DNA from 2 places in the Thioalkalivibrio sp. ALE21 genome. Region 2 is predicted to be linked to the other one. Evidence: riboswitches for the same ligand, from Rfam matches in the RefSeq annotation. Region 2 holds a riboswitch; the other holds the start of a gene.
What was found. A riboswitch is a leader RNA that binds a small molecule or an ion and turns the genes downstream of it on or off. The one in region 2 is predicted to bind cobalamin.

Region 1: another riboswitch for cobalamin. It lies ahead of D893_RS12035 (TonB-dependent receptor); the one in region 2 lies ahead of D893_RS01195 (porin).

What each region holds. Positions count from the first base shown of each region.
Region 1 covers NZ_QKMA01000019.1:19,259-23,585, reverse strand. The annotation lists gene D893_RS12045 (heme-binding protein) at 1-171, opposite strand, end outside; gene D893_RS12040 (hypothetical protein) at 328-798, opposite strand; cobalamin riboswitch at 1,315-1,569, shown strand; gene D893_RS12035 (TonB-dependent receptor) at 1,706-3,844, shown strand; gene D893_RS12030 (rhodanese-like domain-containing protein) at 3,940-4,311, opposite strand.
Region 2 covers NZ_QKMA01000001.1:253,955-258,281, reverse strand. The annotation lists gene D893_RS01210 (DUF4399 domain-containing protein) at 1-264, shown strand, start outside; gene D893_RS01205 (cytochrome-c peroxidase) at 379-1,380, opposite strand; cobalamin riboswitch at 1,554-1,786, shown strand; gene D893_RS01195 (porin) at 2,182-3,297, shown strand; gene D893_RS01190 (cytochrome c) at 3,317-3,883, shown strand; gene cobM (precorrin-4 C(11)-methyltransferase) at 4,083-4,327, opposite strand, start outside.

The DNA of each region.
Region 1 (4,327 bases), on a different contig from region 2:
CACCTGTGCGTTGCGATCACGACAGGCATCTACCGCGGCCTCGACGGCCTTGGTCGCGATTTCGGGTGTCAGGCTGGGTGTGTTGAACGTGGCCGAATCGGCGTGAAGGGGTGCGGCGGCCAGCGCCATCAGGGCCCCCGTTGCAAGTGCAGCTCCAATTGAACGGGTCATCTTCAACCTCCGGGGTTGGTGTAGTTCACCTGTCGATGTAGATGGTTTTCGGGCTTTTCGCAAACGAAGAAACCGAAGGACAAGGGCAACCCGAGAGGCTCAACTGCGGCGGGACACCACCCTGCCCGGGCGATGGCCCCGCGATTCCGTCTCCGTTCAGGCCACCTGACCGATCCGTTCGGAAACCGGTTCATCCGCCATCGGCGGATACTGGCTGGCCACCTCCCGGGCCGCCAGCAGAAAGGTGTTCACAAGCGTGGCGTGCTGCCGCAGCTTTTGCTCCAGATCCGGATCTTCGCTGACTTCGTCCACGACCACGCCATCCGGCCGCTCCTCCACGTGCACTTCGATGCGGCCGCGCTGTGCAAAAAGGGTGCGATACAGCGGATCACGATCGCGCAGGTGGGCGCTCTCGCGCAGCCGCCGATGCAGCTCCGGGACGTGAACGCGCAGTAACGCGGCCAGTTCAGGGTCCGTTGCCGTCGTCACCGTCCGGGTACCCCCCTCGATGAACTCCAGCTCCCTCCGGATTGCGTCGTGGGACTCCAGCAGGCGCTGAAAGACCGCCTGCTCACGCTCGTGCTGCTTGCGGGCTTCGGCGTCCAGGTGACCGCCGCAATCGATCATTCTCGGGTGCATCGTCATGGTCTGTCGGCCTCTTGCTGATGATCCTGCCCGGAAGAAGCAATCTCCCTGCCAACTCGTATTTCCCACCATGACGCGGCCACATGCCGATGCCGCCGATCCGGTAACGCTCTGAACTGCGAATATTGGCAGCTGCTAATACCCGAAAATGCCACCCGTGACACCCGAACGCTCGCAAGTCACTGTCAGAAGGGAAAAACCATCTCCAAAAATTTTCGAATATGGATTGATTCCAATTTGCGGCCGTGTATAATTCCCATTGTCGAGTCGACGGCAGCTCAGCGTCGGTTCGCCATGCAGGGGCCCCCTGGCCCCTTCTCTCCTCCATCTCTTCTGGATTTTGCCGTCGGCTCTCGGTGCCCCCCGCACCGACCCGGCGGCCCTTTTTTAATCCATCCGAACGGATCCCAATGCAAACCACATGCCAGGCACTGGCCGCGGCCGCGACCGTGGGTCACCCGGACACTGTTGGTTTGACACAACACATTAGTTCTCACTAATATTTCGCCTCCCCCGGGTGCTTCGTCGCCATCCCGACGACGAGTGAAACGGGAAGTCCGGTGCGTGCCCGGCCTCGACCTGCGCACAAGTCCGGCGCTGCCCCCGCAACGGTAGGCGGGTCACGGCAGACCCATGCGAACCACTGCGAAGAACGCGTCCGTTCAGGGCGTGCTTCGCGGGAAGGTGGTCTGCCCCGGAGCCAACGGCTCCAGCCCGCGAGCCCGGAGACCGGCCCGGAGGACAACGGAGAACCGCGGGGAGCGGTATCACCGGGCGGATCGGCATCGCTGCGCATCGGTTCACGACGCGCCGACGATGGCGCACGCCCGCCCCCCGCGGTCGACACCCACGACCACGGCGCACGGGCGGTGCGCAAAGAGAGTTCGCAATGTTCCCGAAGAAGAGATTTCCCGCGGCCCTGCTGGGCGGTGCCGCGGCCGTGCCCTTGTTGCTGGCGGCACCGCCGGCAACCGGCGAAGAAGACCCCGACGATTCCGCACGGGTACTGCCACAGGTCACCGTAACGGCGGCCACCCGCACCGAGCGTCTGGTGGAGAACACGCCCGCCTCCACCGAAGTGATCACCGGCAAGGACATCCGTCGCAGCGGGGCGACCATGCTGGACGAGGCCCTGCAGGCCGGATCCAGCCTGTTTACCGGTGCCGACGGCAACCGCTTCTCGATCCGCGGCGGCGGCCGCGCCGACATCGTCTACATGCTGGACGGCCGCCGCATCAGCGGCACGTCCGGCCGGGGCTTCGAGCTCAACCGCATCCCGGTCAGCCACGTGGAGCGCATCGAGATCGTGAAGGGCCCCGGCAGCGTGGTGTACGGCTCGGATGCGGTGGCCGGCGTGATCAACGTGATCACCCGCCAGCCGGATGCGGGCTTCGAAGGCAGCGTGGAGCTGCAGAGCGGCATGCCCGCCAGCGCCGATGGCGGGGAGCGCATCAACGGTTCGCTGTTTCTGGGCGGCGGCACCCGCGACACCCGGTTCCGGCTGCTGGCGGATGTGCTGGACCGCGAGGCCTATTCCGAAGACGCCACGGCCGACGTGCGCATCGCCGAGCAGGGCGACCGGGTCCGGCCGTCGGAGTCCGGCGCGCTGGAGGATGACCACGCGATCCAGGACCGCTATGCCTTCGACGAGGACCGCCGCGAGAGCGCGCGGGTCTACAACCTGCGCGCCGGCGTCAGCCACTGGTTCACCGACGACTTCAACGTGGAGCTGGAGGCCGGCCTGCTGCGCGAAGAGCGCGAGCGGCGCTTCCTGCACGAGCGGCCGCCGGTGGCCACCGGCTACACGAACAACAATGGCGATCCGGTGCGCGCCCTGCAGTTCCCGGCACAGCGCAGCGAGGACAGCGACCGGCGCGATCTGGCCGTGGCCGCCGAATGGTTCGTGACCGACACCCTGGAGCTGAATTACCAGGTCTACGAAAGCAAGTTCGAGATGGACCGCTCCAACACCTTCCTCGAGGCCGCGGACTTCGGCTTTGATACCACCGGGGACAGCGAATTCGGTCCGCGCGAGGTCACCTTCACCGACCGCGTCCACGACTTCGCCGCCACCTGGCGGCCCGACGCCCGCCACACGGTACTGACCGGCTTCGAACACCAGCACCAGACCTACCGCGACCGCGAACCGGCGCACGAGCCGGAAGACGACCAGTGGGTCGGCGGGGTGTTCCTGCAGCACGAATGGGCGGTCAGCGACCGTCTGGATCTGGTCTACGGCGCCCGCCACGACGAGACCTCCACCGAGGTCGACAACACCTCGCTGCAGGCCGGTGCGGTCTATCGCCTGGCCCCCGAGGCCCGGCTGCGCGTGCAGTATGCCGAGGGGTTCAAGCTGCCGGAACTGCGTTCGTTCCACGTGGACACCCTGAACCCGCGCGGACAGCGGGTGCTGGGCGCCCATGTCGTCGATCCGGCTGTCGGCAAGACGCGCCATGAACTCGAACCCGAGACCAGCCGCAATGCCGAGCTCGGCATCGCCGGCGACCTGCGCCTGAGCGACACCACCACGGGGCATTACGACGTGGGCCTGTTCTATACCGAGTTCGATGACCGGATCGCGCAGACCCAGGGCGATGGCGACTACCGCACGTTCCGCAACGTGAGCAACGCCCGCGCCCGCGGCGTGGAGACCCGCCTGGGCGCGGACTTCAACTCGCAGGTGGAGCTGCGCCTGGGGGGCACCTGGATGGATGCGATCGATCGGGACAGCGGCGAGACCCTGACCGACACGCCGGAACTCACCATGGTGGCGAGCGCGCTGTGGACGCCCAGGAAAGAACTGCGCCTGCAGCTGCGCAGCCGCTACGTGGATGAGGTACGCGTGGCCGGGGACGAATGGGATCGCTCGTTCACCCTGACCAGTCTGAACGTGGAGTACGCGCCGGCGGCCTGGGAAGACGTGACCCTGCGCGGCGGGATCGACAACCTGTTCGATGCCGACAATGAAAGTTCGCTGGCAGCGGATCCCGGCCGCTTCCTCCACGCCGGGGTCCGGTACGACTTCTAGGACGTCCGGTCCGGGGACCGGGAGGGCTGCCTTTATGGGCAGTCCTCGCCCCGGTTTTCATGTCGTTTCTGTCACCACATTGCTCATACGGAGGACTACCCCGGGTTCGGATTGGAACCCGACCCGCCGCAATATTCCTGCCAGGCTGCCGATCCGCCGCGCAGCACACGCGCGTCGATGTCCATCGCGCGCAGGCTCTCGGCCACCAGATGGGAACGCCCGCGCCCGCCACAGAACACCACCACGGGCTGCGCCGGATCCTCCAGATGTGACTCGATGCTGGCCTCCAGCTTGGGCCGAGGGATGTTCACGGCCCCCTCGATGGACGCTCCCTGCGCCTCTTCCGGCTGGCGCACGTCCACCAGCAGCAGCGGTTCACCGGCCTCCCGCCAGCGCGCCAGCTCCGCCGGCTCCACGTGCGGCAGGGTCTGTTCCAGGCGGGTGATGCGTTCTTCGAAACGGCTCATGACGATTCCTCGGATA
Region 2 (4,327 bases):
GGCATGGGCATCGCTCCGGCTGGTGTGGAGGCCGACGACACCGGTCATCATCACCTGCTCGTGAACAAACCACTGGACGAGGTTGATCTCGACGCCTCCCTGCCATTCACCGATCACAAGCACCACTTCGGAGGTGGCCAGACCGAAGGGGAAATCGAACTGGAGCCCGGGACTCACACCCTGCAGCTCCTGTTCATGGACTACCGCCATATCAGCTTCGATCCCCCACTGGTCTCCGAAGAGATCACCATCACCGTCGAATAACCGTTACGGCCACACGGGCTCCATAACGCACAAAAAAGCCCCCTCCACGCATGGAGGGGGCTTCGATGCAGGGATTCGCATCAACGCTCAGGCGCTGCGCGACCCCCCCGTGCATCACGGCAGGGCCGGGATGGTGATATCAGGCATCTCGCCGGTCAGGGCATGCATGAACGCCTCGATGTCTTCCAGCTCGTCTTCCGTGAAGTCGGTGTCCAGCATCTCCTGACCCATGATCTCAATGGCTTCCTTGAGCGTTTCCGTCTCGCCATTGTTCATGTAGGGGTAGGTCAGGGCCACGTTGCGCAACGTCGGGGTCTTGAAGGCGTACTTGTCGCGTTCCTCCCCGGTCACCAGATAGCGCCCCTTGTCCTCGGAGCCGGGCACCTGGATCCGGTGGAAATTCGAGTCGGTCAGCGCCGGGCCGCGATGACAGGCCACGCAGCCGTTGTCCGCGAACAGGGCCATGCCGCGCTTCTGCTGCTCGGTCATCGCATCCTCGTCACCCACCAGCCAGCGGTCCAGATCGGAGTTCGGCGTATTCAGGGTGCGCTGGAACGAAGCCAGGGCCTTGGCCACGTGATCGGTGTTCACGACGTTGTCGCCGTCATAGTCCGGGTACGCCGCGTCGAACATCTCGATGTACTCGGGGAACTCCTCCAGGCGCGCGATCGCCTCTTCCAGCGGCATCGCCATTTCCACGGCGTCCTGGATCGGACCCAGGGCCTGGCCTTCCAGGTCATCTTCGCGGCCGTCCCAGAACTGGGCCTCGAAGAAGCCGGAGTTCAGCACCGTCGGACTGTTGCGCTCGCCGACCTGGCCGTCGTGGCCGACCGCGCGCGGGATGCGGTCGCCCCAGCCCAGCGCCGGGTTGTGGCAGGTGGCGCAGGAGATCACGCCCGAGCTGGAGATCCGCGGCTCGAAGAACAGGAACTTGCCCAGCTCCACTTTCTCGTCGGTCAGGGAATTGTCGGCCGGGATCGGCGGCAGGGCCGGCAGCGGCTCGAACATGTCACGGTATTCGTCGTAGTCACCGGCGAACGCGGGGGCGGACAGCCCCAGGGCCACCGCAGTACAGGCCGACAGCAGCAGGCCACGGAAGATGCGGTTGTTCTGCATGGTGCACTCCTTTTTATTTTGGCGGACACATCCCCTGCCGGGGCGCGGAAGAGAATGCGTGGACTCAGTCTAAAAGAAGTGTTTGCTGTAGAAGGGCCCCTGGCAGCGTAATCCCGCTTAAAGTTGACACGGATCAACCTGTCGGCGATTTGCAGCGACGCCTCCCCCCGGTTAGAGTCCGCTCGCCTTCAGGTGCCCCGGCGTTGTAACGCCGGGGATAATCGGGAAGCCGGTGCGTGAATGAACGTTCGCAATGCCGGCACTGCCCCCGCAACGGTAGGCGGAGACAGGCGGATCCAGTGCCACTGCGGCGCATCCACGGGATGCCCGCGGGAAGGCGATCCGCCCGGGATGCCCTGCACCCCCTTCGCGAGTCCGGAGACCGGCCTGGAGGAAACCCGACGCCGCGGCGGGCGGCCGAGCGGGACGGGGCCGGCGTGTCCGCCCCCTTCCCCCTGCTCCCTTGCCCGACTGCCGGCGTCGTTTCATCCACGGCGTGCGGGGTCGCGCGCCCGGGGAGACACTGATTGCATCGCACGCCCGCGCTCGAGTCGCTTTTGCGTGCGAACAAGGCGCGGTGACCGCCGTGCAGTCATTCTGCACAAGGGAGCCGCAACGCCGTGCGCGCGCAAAAGCGGCCGAGCCCCTTCGGGGTTGGTGCCTCATGTTCCCCGGTCCTGCGTTGCGCCGCTTGCGGGTAGAACCACTACCCGCTGCACGACGCGCCTTGTCTCGGAAAACAGGAGGTACCAACGCGGGCGTGCGATGCAATCAGTGTCTCCCCAAGGGAGCATCACAACAATGAAAGCTATCCATCTCCGACCGGGGCGGCCTGCCGTGCCGGCCCTGGCTACCCTGTGCCTGGTGACGGCCACGGGCATCGCGCCGGCGCAGGCCGGTTTCGAATTCGGCGACGCGGAGGACGACCTGCAGGTCACCCTGGACCCGCTGATCCTGGGCCGCTACAGCTACGAACATGATCCGGACAACTCCAGCAGCGAATTCGATTTCCGGCGCGCCTGGCTGGACACCTCGGGCACCCTGTTTCACCCCGAACTGAGCTTTCGCCTGCAGCCGGATTTCAGCAACGGCGAGGTGTCCATGCGTGACATCTGGCTGGAATACAGCCCGGGCGAACACCTGGGCCTGCGGGCGGGCCAGTTCACCGTGCCCTTCGGTCTGGCGCGGGACATCGGCGGTCCCAACCGCCTGTTTACCGAACTGAGCATCGCCGGCAACCAGTTCGAGATTCCGGCCGGACGCGACACCGGCCTCGCCCTGCTGGGCGGCGCGGGCGACGACCGCGCCTGGGCGGTCGGGATATTCGATGGCCGCGGCCGTCTCGATCAGCGCGACGACCGGCCCTCCACCTCCGGACACCTGTTCAGCGCCCGCGGCGCCTGGGCCCCGGTGGGGTCGGTCCCGCGCGACAACACCACGGTGGGCCGGGCCGTGGAGCGCACCGTGGCCCTGGGCGCCGGCCTGCAGGCCGCCAGCCGCAACCACCTGCGCGACTGGAGCCGCGGGCAGGAAGACACGGTCGACCGTCAGCGCGCCGACTGGGTCACCGCCACCGCCGACGCGGTGGTCAAGTTCGGCCATACCTCGCTGTCGCTGGCGGCCTACCGCCGCGATGTTTCCCCCGACCGCACCGCGAGCTACCACGACCTGGGAGCCGAGCTGGAACTGGCGCAGTCGCTGCCGCTGGAGGGCCTCGAGCTCGCCGCCCGCCACGCGGTACTGCGCCACGACGCCGGCGACGATCTGGACGGGGACGAGCGCTGGCAGTGCGAATGGGGCGCCGGCCTCAACTGGTACCACCGGGGGCAGCGGCAGAAGACCCAGCTCATGTGGCTGGACCGCGACACCGACACCTCGAACTGGCAGCTGCACCTGCAGCACCAGTTCCGCTTCTGAACAAACAGGGAAAATCGCCATGAAACGGATGCCATCCACGCGCCGGCCGCTGACGGCCGGCCTGTCGCTGGTCCTGCTGCTCGCAGCGACCGGTACCGCCGGCGCGGAAGACGAGATCAGCGTGCCGATGCCGGGCCCCTGGGGCGAAGACTACGCGGAGACCCTGGACGACCCGGCCGGTGTGGACGCCACCGAGGCCTTCCAGCGCTTCCGTCAGCAGAGCATGCAGGGGACCTCGGCCACCTACCGCAGCATCGAGCAGATCCTGCGCTACGACGCGCCGTTCGCCGAGCGCCTGCCCGAGCTGGCCGAAGAGATGGCGCAGCGGGCCGCGGACGTCGACACCTGGTTCGCGCGCGAGACCCCGGCGCAGGCCGGCGAACCCGGCGCCCTGCCCGCGGCCTGGGAGGACCCGGAGTTCGCGGACTACAAGGCGTCCTACCGCGAGGCCGCCGAGCGGCTGCAGAGCAAGGTGGAGGCGGCCGACGACCTGGAGGACAAGGCCTTTCAGCTACGCGCCACCGAGGCGCTGAACGGCGTACGCCACCAGTGCCTCGCCTGCCACGACCACTACCGCCGCCGCTGAACCACGCGGAAAACGCCGAAACCGGGGCCGCCGCCCGGCGGTCCCCTTTCCGTTATCCTGACCAGGAGCCCCACCTTCGCCTGCAAGCAGGCTCCTACATCGTCGCGAACTTGTAGGACCTGCTTGCAGGCGAAAAGCCCCGTGCCCCACAACACCCACCGGAGTCATTCCTGCCTGCGGAAGACCGGGGACGAGCCGCTCAGTCCCCGTCCATGCCGCGGTAACGGCGCACATGCGCCGGGTCGTACAGCGCACTGTCGCGGAAATCGCCCGGGTCCAGCGCCGGGCCCACCAGGATCAGCGCCGAGCGCCGTGTGGTCAGGGCCTGCGCCCGTTCCGCGATATTCCCCAGCGAACCGCGCACCACGGTCTCGTCCGGCCAGCTGGCGCGAAACACGATTGCCACCGGGCAGTCGCAGCCATAGTGCGGCCGCAGGTCCTCGA